Regions from separate parts of the Variovorax sp. GW821-FHT09A10 genome, predicted to be linked through region 2. Evidence: riboswitches for the same ligand, from Rfam matches in the RefSeq annotation. Region 2 holds a riboswitch; the other holds the start of a gene.
The links. Region 2 has a riboswitch for S-adenosylhomocysteine ahead of ahcY (adenosylhomocysteinase). Riboswitches for the same ligand answer to the same signal wherever they lie in the genome.

Region 1: another riboswitch for S-adenosylhomocysteine. It lies ahead of metH (methionine synthase); the one in region 2 lies ahead of ahcY (adenosylhomocysteinase).

What each region holds. Positions count from the first base shown of each region.
Region 1 covers NZ_JBWKPT010000016.1:23,778-28,868, reverse strand. The annotation lists gene AC07Q9_RS30985 (PACE efflux transporter) at 1-2, shown strand, start outside; gene AC07Q9_RS30980 (lipase secretion chaperone) at 24-935, opposite strand; gene AC07Q9_RS30975 (esterase/lipase family protein) at 947-2,002, opposite strand; S-adenosyl-L-homocysteine riboswitch at 2,135-2,210, shown strand; gene metH (methionine synthase) at 2,233-4,995, shown strand.
Region 2 covers NZ_JBWKPT010000005.1:62,420-67,510, reverse strand. The annotation lists gene metF (methylenetetrahydrofolate reductase [NAD(P)H]) at 1-707, opposite strand, end outside; gene AC07Q9_RS19945 (TlyA family RNA methyltransferase) at 718-1,548, opposite strand; gene ahcY (adenosylhomocysteinase) at 1,554-2,993, opposite strand; S-adenosyl-L-homocysteine riboswitch at 3,059-3,127, opposite strand; gene phaP (TIGR01841 family phasin) at 3,379-3,876, shown strand; gene AC07Q9_RS19930 (alpha/beta fold hydrolase) at 3,899-4,828, shown strand; gene AC07Q9_RS19925 (hypothetical protein) at 4,871-5,091, shown strand, end outside.

The DNA of each region.
Region 1 (5,091 bases), on a different contig from region 2:
AAGCCTGCGCTTACTTAGTCGATTCACTTCGCCGGCTTGGACGCGGCGGCCGAGCGCATCGCCAGGGCACCGCTCAGGCGCAGGCGCTCGTTCTCGTTGAAGAGCGTCTCGCGCAGCTGGGCCCGCTCGGCCTCGGGCGCGCTGGCGTAGCGGTCGAGCCGGGCGTTCCATTCCTGGGTTTCCTGGTCGAGCGTGGCCAGGCCGCGCGCCACCTCGTAGCCGTAGGTCTCGCTGCGCGCGGCAAAGCGCTCCTGGGGGCTGGCGCCGCGCGCCTGCAGCGCCTCGGTCTGGCGCATCACGTCGAGGTGGGCCACCGCCTCCTTGCGCACCTCGCGCTGCGCGGGCGACAGCCAGGCCTGCTCGCTGTGCGCCAGCGCCGCCGCACGCTGCTCGGGCGTGAGGTCGGGGTTGGACAGCAGCTCCATCTTCTCGGCCATGAACCGGTCCTGCCGGATCTGGTCGCCGAACAGGCCTTCGATTTCCTCGGGCGCGAAGAACTGCCGGCGCACCGCCTCGCGCGCCTCCAGGCTGCGCCGCAAAAAGGCCGGGTCGCCGGGCGCGGGCGGCTGCAGGGTGCGCAGGGCCTCCTGCATGTCGACGTAGCGCTCCAGCAGGCCCAGCGCGCGCACGCGCCAGTCCTCGCGCAGGCGCTGGGCGAGCAGGGCGGGCGCGCGGGCCATCAGCGTGGCCTTGCTGTCGGCCTGCGCTTCGGCGAGCACCTGGTCGAAGAGGGTGATGAGGTCGCTGGTGAGCAGGGTGTCGGGGGCCGCCGCAGCTTGCGGCACCGGCGGGGGCGCGCCGGGCACCGCGACCGCCGCCGTGGGGCGGGGCGCGGCGGCCTGAGGCGCATCGACCGCCCCGGGGCCGAGCGCCAGCCAGCCGGTCCCCGCGGCCACCAGCGCGACGGCGCCGATGGTCAAGGCCACACCGCGCATGCGCAGCGTCCTCAGAGCCCCGCGCTCTTGAGTCGCGCGGCCTGTTCCCTGAACAGCTCCGGCGGCTTCTTCTCGTAGTACGGGAACTGGCTGCCGTAGGTGTTGCCGAAGGCCTGGTTCACCTCGTCCAGGTGGTTCTGGCGGTAGTCGCCCAGGTGGGTGCCCAGGCGCGTGGTGCAGACCGCGAGCAGGCCGTCGTTGGCCTCGCCGAAGAAGAACAGGCTGCCCAGCGTCGACAGCGCCGTGTCGCTCGGGTCGAACAGGTTGAAGCTGGTCGACACGCCCGACCACGAGTAGTAGCGCACGCCGTTGGCCACGGCCGCGCCGCTCTTCACGTCGCACGACGAGCCCGGCGCGGGGCGCCCCTGCGGGAACTTGGCGTCGAAGGCCGCGCCGCCCGCCGTGGTCAGCGAGGCCAGCGCGTTCAGCGGCACCTCGGGCAGCTGGCTCGGGTCCTTGCCCGAGAGAAAGCCGATCAGCCCCGTCAGCAGGCCGACGGCCTTCACCACCAGGGTCTGGCCGATGCCGCCTTCGGGCAGCTTGGCCAGCAGGTCGGCCACCTTCGAGCCGCCGTTGGCGCCGCCCACCGACGTGACCGAGGCCACCATGTCCGGCGCCACCGCCGCCACATAGCGCACCGTGGGCGAGCCCTGCGAATGGCCGATGAGGTTGAACTTGAGCGTGGGGTTCTGCTCCAGCGCGCGGATGGTCTTGAGCTCCTGCAGCAGCTGCTCGCCGCGGATCTCGGAGGTGTTGGTGCCCGACACCTGCGCCACGTACACCTTGGCGCCCGCGGCGGCCAGCCGGCCGGGGATGTCGTAGAAGTAGTCGACGCCCAGCAGGTTGTCGAAGCCCAGCAGGCCGTGGACCAGCACGATCGGGTACTTCGTCTTCGCCGTGTCGGAGGTGACGCGGGCCTCGACGCGCGTGGCGCTGTCGCCGGCGGCGGCACGCGCCGGTGGCGCATGAACCGCGAGGGCCGCGGCGGCCAGGAGGCCGCAGCTCAAGGCCACGGCGCGCATCGGGGTGGCTGCATGCTGCAACCGGACATTCCACTTCCTGGCCATCGGCGAACTCCCTTACGTTTGGTTAAAAACACGAACGTTCGTTCAGAAACGGTGGGCGCATTCTGTTGACACATGCAGGAATGAAAACTGGGGTTTTCCCAGGGCGCAATCGAATCGACCTAAAATGCGCGACTTCCCAAGGAGCGTTGCAGCGGTTCGCCACAGAGGCGAATCGTCAGGCTTGGGGCGACAACGACGCTCGCCTGTCCGACTCTTCCGCAGGTGAGGCCATGTCCCAGATTCCCGCATCCGTTTCCGCTCCCGTTGCTCCCCCTCCCATGAAGCTGTCCGGCCTCGAGCCGGTCGCCATCGGCCAGGGCACGCTGTTCGTCAACATCGGCGAGCGCACCAACGTCACCGGCTCCAAGGCCTTCGCGCGCATGATCCTCAACGGCCAGTTCGAGGACGCCCTGGCCGTCGCGCGCCAGCAGGTCGAGAACGGCGCGCAGGTGATCGACATCAACATGGACGAGGCCATGCTCGACAGCAAGGTCGCCATGGTCCGCTTCCTGAACCTCATTGCCAGCGAGCCCGACATCGCGCGCGTGCCGGTGATGGTCGACAGCTCGAAGTGGGACGTCATCGAGGCCGGCCTGCGCTGCATCCAGGGCAAGGGCATCGTCAACTCCATCTCCATGAAGGAGGGCGTCGACAAGTTCAAGCACGAGGCCAAGCTGGTCAAGCGCTACGGCGCCGCCGCCGTGGTCATGGCCTTCGACGAGAAGGGCCAGGCCGACACCTACGCACGCAAGATCGAGATCTGCGAGCGCGCCTACCGCGTGCTGGTCGACGAGGTGGGCTTTCCGCCCGAAGACATCATCTTCGACCCGAACATCTTCGCCATCGCCACCGGCATCGAGGAGCACGACAACTACGCGGTCGACTTCATCAACGCCGTGCGCTGGATCAAAGAGAACCTGCCGGGCGCCAAGGTGTCGGGCGGCGTGAGCAACGTGAGCTTCAGCTTCCGCGGCAACGACCCGATGCGCGAAGCCATCCACACCGTGTTCCTGTACCACGCGATCCAGGCGGGCATGGACATGGGCATCGTCAACGCCGGCATGGTCGGCGTGTACGACGACCTGGAGCCCACGCTGCGCGAGCGTGTGGAAGACGTGGTGCTGAACCGCCGCCCCGACGCCGGCGAGCGCCTGGTCGAAGTGGCCGAGACCGCCAAGAGCGGCGCCAAGGACGAAAGCAAGCGCCTCGAATGGCGCGGCACGCCCGAGCACCCGGTGCACGTCAACCAGCGCCTGTCGCATGCCATGGTGCACGGCATCACCGACTTCATCGTCGAGGACACCGAAGAGGCCTACCAGCAGATCCTGGCCAAGGGCGGCCGCCCGCTGCACGTGATCGAAGGCCCGCTCATGGACGGCATGAACATCGTGGGCGACCTGTTCGGCGCCGGCAAGATGTTCCTGCCGCAGGTGGTCAAGTCGGCACGCGTCATGAAGTCGGCCGTGGCCCACCTGCTGCCCTACATCGAAGCCGAAAAGCTGCGCGACGAGGCTGCCGGCCGCGACGTGCGCACCAAGGGCAAGATCATCATCGCCACCGTGAAGGGCGACGTGCACGACATCGGCAAGAACATCGTCACCGTCGTGCTCCAGTGCAACAACTTCGAAGTGGTGAACATGGGCGTGATGGTCCCGTGCCACGAAATCCTGGCCAAGGCCAAGGTCGAGGGCGCGGACATCGTGGGCCTGTCGGGCCTCATCACGCCCAGCCTCGAAGAAATGCAGTACGTGGCCGGCGAAATGCAGCGCGACGACCACTTCCGCATCAAGAAGATCCCGCTGCTCATCGGCGGCGCCACCACCAGCCGCGTGCACACGGCCGTGAAGATCGCGCCGCACTATGAAGGCCCCGTGGTCTACGTGCCCGATGCCTCGCGCAGCGTGAGCGTGGCGCAGAGCCTGCTCTCGGACCAGGCCACCGCGTACATCGACGAGATCAACGCCGACTACGAGAAGGTGCGCACGCAGCACGCCAACAAGAAGCAGGTGCCGATGTGGCCCCTGGCCAAGGCGCGCGCCAACAAGACGCCCGTCGACTTCGCGAACTTCGTGCCCACGGTGCCCAAGTTCATCGGCCGGCGCGTGTTCAAGAACTTCGACCTCACCGAGCTGGCCAAGTACATCGACTGGGGCCCGTTCTTCCAGACCTGGGACCTGGCCGGCCCGTTCCCCGCCATCCTGAAGGACGAGATCGTCGGCACCGAGGCCGTGCGCGTGTACGCCGACGGCCAGCGCATGCTCAAGCGCCTCATCGAAGGGCGCTGGCTCAGCGCCAGCGGCGTGGTGGGCTTCTGGCCTGCCAACACCGTGAACGACGACGACATCGAGCTCTATACCGACGAGACGCGCAGCGAAGTCGCGCTCACCTGGTACGGCATGCGCCAGCAGACCGAGAAGCAGGTGATCGACGGCGTGATGCGCCCCAGCCGTTGCCTGGCCGACTTCGTCGCGCCCAAGGACAGCGGCGTGAAGGACTACGTCGGCGTGTTCGCCGTCACGGCCGGCCTGGGCGTCGAGAAGAAAGAGAAATTCTTCATCGACGACCTCGACGACTACTCGGCCATCATGCTCAAGGCCCTGGCCGACCGGCTGGCCGAGGCCTTTGCCGAAGCCATGCACCACCGCGTGCGCACCGACCTGTGGGGCTACGCGCCCCACGAGGGCCTGAGCAACGACGACATGATTGCCGAGAAGTACCGCGGCATCCGCCCCGCGCCCGGCTACCCGGCCTGCCCCGACCACAGCGTGAAGGGCCCGATGTTCGACCTTCTGAACTGCGCGGACATTGGCATGACCCTGACGGAGAGCCTCGCTATGATGCCCGCCGCCAGCGTGAGCGGCTTCTACCTCGGGCATCCCGACGCGACGTACTTCAACGTCGGCAAGATCGGGCACGACCAGTTGCAGGACCAGGCCGCGCGGCGCCGCACGAGCGAATCGGAGCTCGAGCGCCTGCTGGCGCCGAACCTTTGAACCTGCCGGCCGGTCGGCGCGACCGGAGTGACCGGCCACGGGAGTTGATATTCAGAAGCTGATCTTTGCCGCCGCGCACTACGCCCAGTTCGCGAT
Region 2 (5,091 bases):
CCGAAGGCCTTGATCGAGGCTGTGTCGTCGCCGAAGCCTTGAAGGCGCAGGCGGATCCAGCGCGGAATCTCGGCGCCGCAGGCGTCCGAGAAGCGCATGAGCTGCGTCGAGCTCGTGATGGGCATGATGCCCGGCACGATCGGCGTGTCGAGCCCCAGCTTGCGCGCGTCGTCGACGAAGCGGAAGTAGGCCTCGGGGCTGAAGAAATACTGCGTGATGGCCGAGTCGGCCCCGGCCTTCACCTTGGTCGCGAAGGCCTGCAGGTCGGCTTCGGGCGAGCGCGCCTGCGGATGCACTTCGGGGTAGCAGGCCACCTCGATGTGGAAGTCGCGGCCGGTCTCCTCGCGGATGAAGGCGACCAGGTCGCTCGCGTACTGGAACTCGCCGCCGATGCCGTAGCCGCTGGGCAGGTCGCCGCGCAGCGCGACGAGGCGCTTGACGCCCATGGCCTTCAGCTCGGCCAGCTGCTCGCGCACAGTGGCGCGCGTGGCGCCGATGCACGAGAAGTGGCTGGCGGCGTCCACGCCCTCGGCCAGGATCTCCTGCACCGCACCGAAGGTGCCCTGGTGCGTGGAGCCGCCCGCGCCGTAGGTGACGGAGCAGAACTGCGGCTTGCGCACATACAGCTGCTGGCGCACGGCGCGCAGCTTGACCGCGCCTTCGGGCGTCTTGGTCGGGAAGAATTCGAAACTCAGCGGAAGGCGCACCTGCGTCTCCTTAGGAACCGTCGCCGGCCTTGGCAGCACGAACGGCGTGAATGAAAAACTCGCGGTTGCCGTCGCCCCCGGCGATCGGGCTGTCGAACCAGCGCAGCACCTTCAGCTCGAGCGCCGCGCAGGCGTCGTGCAGGCGCTTCTCGACCACAGGGTACATCGCCTCGTCGCGCACGATGCCGCCCTTGCCGACCTGGCCGGGCTGCAGCTCGAACTGCGGCTTGACCAGCATCAGCAACTGGCCGTCGTCGGCCAGGAACTGCACCACGGCCGGCAGCACCAGCGTGAGCGAGATGAACGACAGGTCGCCGACGATGAGGTCGAAGCGCGGTTCAGGCGGGGCTTCGACAACTTCGACCGCCTCGCCAGTTTCTGCGCCTTCCTCATCGTCCACCTGCAAATCGGCCGGCGACAACGCCCGCGCATTGACGCCTTCGATGGCGACCACGCGTGCGTCCTCGCGCATGCGCGGATGCAGCTGCCCGTGGCCCACATCGATGCCCACCACCTTGGCGGCACCGTGCTGCAACAGGCAGTCGGTGAAGCCGCCGGTCGACTGGCCGACGTCCAGGCAGAGCTTGCCCGTCGGGTCCACGCCGCTGACCGCCAGCGCACCTTCGAGCTTGAGGCCGCCGCGCGACACGTAGCGTGCCTCGGCGGCATCGGCGAGCTCGAGCTCGGCCGACTCGGGCACTTCGTCCTTGTTCTTGACGACATTGCGCCACGCGTCGCTCGTGCCCGCGTCACGCCAACGCATGCCGCCGGCGATGAGCCGGACAGCTTGCGAACGCGAGGCGGCCATGCCGCGCTCTACCAACAGTTGATCGGCGCGCACGCGGATCAGTAGCGGTAGGTGTCCGGCTTGTAAGGGCCGTTCTTGCTCACGCCGATGTAGGCGGCCTGGGCGTCGGTCAGCTCGGTGAGCATGGCGCCGACCTTCTTCAGGTGCAGGCGCGCGACCTTCTCGTCCAGGTGCTTGGGCAGCACGTAGACCTTGCCGGCTTGATACGCATCGGGCTTGGTGAACAGCTCGATCTGGGCAATGGTCTGGTTGGCGAACGACGACGACATCACGAAGCTCGGGTGGCCCGTGCCGCAGCCCAGGTTCACGAGGCGGCCCTTGGCCAGCAGGATGATCTTCTTGCCGTCCGGGAAGGTGATGTGGTCCACCTGCGGCTTGATCTCTTCCCACTCGTACTTCTCGATCGACGCGACGTCGATCTCGTTGTCGAAGTGGCCGATGTTGCAGACGATGGCCTGGTCCTTCATCTTGACCATGGTGTCGTGCGTGATGACGTCCTTGTTGCCGGTGGTGGTCACGAAGATGTCGGCCTTGTCGGCGGCGTACTCCATGGTCACGACCTTGTAGCCTTCCATGGCCGCCTGCAGGGCGTTGATCGGGTCGATTTCAGTCACCCACACCTGGGCGCTCAGGGCACGCAGCGCCTGGGCCGAGCCCTTGCCCACGTCGCCGTACCCGGCCACGCAGGCCACCTTGCCGGCGATCATCACGTCGGTCGCGCGCTTGATGCCGTCGACCAGCGATTCGCGGCAGCCGTACAGGTTGTCGAACTTGCTCTTGGTGACCGAGTCGTTCACGTTGATGGCGCGGAACAGCAGCGTGCCCTTGGCGCTCATCTCGTTCAGGCGGTGCACGCCGGTGGTCGTCTCTTCGGTCACGCCGATGATCTCGGCCGACTTGCGGGTGTACCAGGTGTCGTCGACAGCCAGCTTGGCCTTGATGGCGGCGTAAAGAATGCGTTCTTCTTCGCTGGTCGGGTTGGCGAGCACGCCCAGGTCCTTTTCGGCGCGCTGGCCCAGGTGCATGAGCAGCGTGGCGTCGCCGCCGTCGTCCAGGATCATGTTCGGGCCTTCGCCCTTCGAGCCCTTGGGACCGAAATCGAAGATGGCGTGGGTGTAGTCCCAGTAGTCCTTCAGCGACTCGCCCTTGATGGCGAACACCGGCGTGCCGGCGGCGGCGATGGCGGCGGCGGCGTGGTCCTGCGTCGAGAAGATGTTGCACGAGGCCCAGCGCACTTCGGCGCCCAGGGCTTGCAGCGTCTCGATGAGCACGGCCGTCTGGATGGTCATGTGCAGCGAGCCCGTGATGCGCGCGCCCTTCAGGGCCTGGCCCTTCGAGAACTCTTCACGGATGGCCATGAGGCCGGGCATCTCGGTTTCGGCGATGCGGATTTCCTTGCGGCCCCAGGCGGCAAGGGACAGGTCGGCAATCGCCTGGTCGGCGGTCGAGACGGGGGTGGGCTTGAGTACAGCGCTCATGAGAACTCCAAAACTGGTTTGAAAGATGCCACTGCGTACGGGGAAGAAAAACTCACCGCGAGAACAGCGGGTGAGCGTGGTTGCGATGTGGTCCGAGCCTCACGCCTGACGGCGCTGCAACGCTCCTCGGAGCGCCGGATTGTAGTCGCGCCCGCCCGGCCCGCCAATCGACCGGGGCATCCCACATCACGGAAAGCGCCGGCGCCCGCCAGGCCGGGCCGGACGGCGCGGGCCACCCCGGGAAACTCCGCAGGCAAATCCGCGCTTGGAGCGCCCTGAGCCGCGCCGGCCCGGCGTATCGTGGCGGCGGGCCCCGGCCGCCCGGCCGCTGCCTGCATCCACCCGTTCGATTGTTTTCATCACCCGACACAGGAGATTCCGCACCATGGCCACTGCCAAGAAAGCCGCCGCGAAAAAAACCACCGCCAGCAGCGCCGGCGCGAAGCAGGCGGCGCCGTCCGCCGCGGACATGCTCGATCCGATGAAGAACCTCAAGGGCATGGCCGAGCGCCTGCAGAACCTGAACCTGACCGGCGGCGCCGGCAAGCTGCTCGACAGCGGCCGCAAGGACCTGCAGGCGCTGATGCAGGCCAACGAGAAGTCCTACCAGGGCCTGCAGACCGTGGTGCAGCGACAGACCGAGATGATCAAGACGGCCATCGCCGAATGGCAGACCGCCGCCAAGGCGATGCCGGGCAAGGACCCGAAGGAAAACCTGGCCAAGCTCGACGAGCTGGGCCGCCAGTCGTTCCAGCGCGCCGTCGACGACATCAAGGAACTGGCCACCCTGGCCGCCAAATCGCAGGCCGACGCCTTCGACGTGGTGCGCCAGCGCATCCAGTCCAACGTGGACGAAGTCACGAAGCTGCTGCAGCGCAAGTAACAAGAAGCAAAGAAAGGCCCGCATGACCGCCGTCGCGCCCCGCACCGAACGGCGCACCCGCGCCAACGGCATCGAACTGGCCTGGGACAGCTTCGGCGACCCCGAGGCGCCGCCGCTGTTGCTGGTCATGGGCCTCGGCGCCCAGATGGTCGCCTGGGACGACGCGTTCTGCGCCGCCCTGGCGCAGGCCGGCGGGCACCACGTGATCCGCTTCGACAACCGTGACATCGGCCACTCCACCCACCTGCCGCACGCCGGCGTGCCTGACATCCAGGCGCTGATGCTGCAGGCCATGGCCGGGCGCCCGCTGCAGGTGCCCTACACGCTGCGCGACATGGCCGACGACTGCGCCGGCCTGCTCGACGCGCTTGGCATCGCGCGCGCCCACGTCGTGGGCGCGTCGATGGGCGGCGCCATCGGGCAGGAGATGGCCATCCATCACCCGGGGCGGATGCGCTCGCTCACCAGCATCATGTCGAGCACCGGCGACCCGGCCCTGCCGCCGCCCACGCCCGAGGCGCTGGCGGTGCTGTTCGCGCCCGCACCGACCAGCTTCGAGGCCTACCTGCCGCACCACGCCAAGCTGTGGCGCGTGCTGCGCGGGCCCGACGCCTTTCCGCTCGACGAGGCGCGCGACGCCGAGCGCGCGCAACTGGCCTTCCTGCGCGGCCTCAACCCGGGCGGCGTGGCGCGGCAGCTGGCGGCCGTGTTCGCGTCGGGCAACCGCAAGCCGGCGCTGCGCGCGGTGCAGGTGCCCACGCTGGTGATCCACGGCGATGTCGATCCGCTGGTGCCCGTGGCCTGCGGCATCGACGTGGCCGAGGCCATTCCGGGCGCGACGCTGCTGCGCATTCCGCGCATGGGCCATGCGCTGCCGATCGCGATGTGGCCGCAGATCATCGAGGCCATCGCCGCGCACACCGCACGGGCGGCGCGGCGCGACGATCACTGAAGAAATAAAGACACAACAACGAACCCAGACGGAGGTGTTTTGATGAACCAGTTTCCGTCCCTCGATCCCATGGCCCTGTGGCGCGAGCTCACGGCCCAGTGGGAAAAAAGCACCAACGAATTCGCCAACGAAACCATGGCCTCGGACCCGTTCCGCCAGGGCATGCACGGCGGCATGAACGCCTCGCTCACCGCGCAGAAGGCGGTGGGCGACCTGATGGCGCGCTACCTCACGCTGCTGAACCTGCCCACACGCGGCGACCT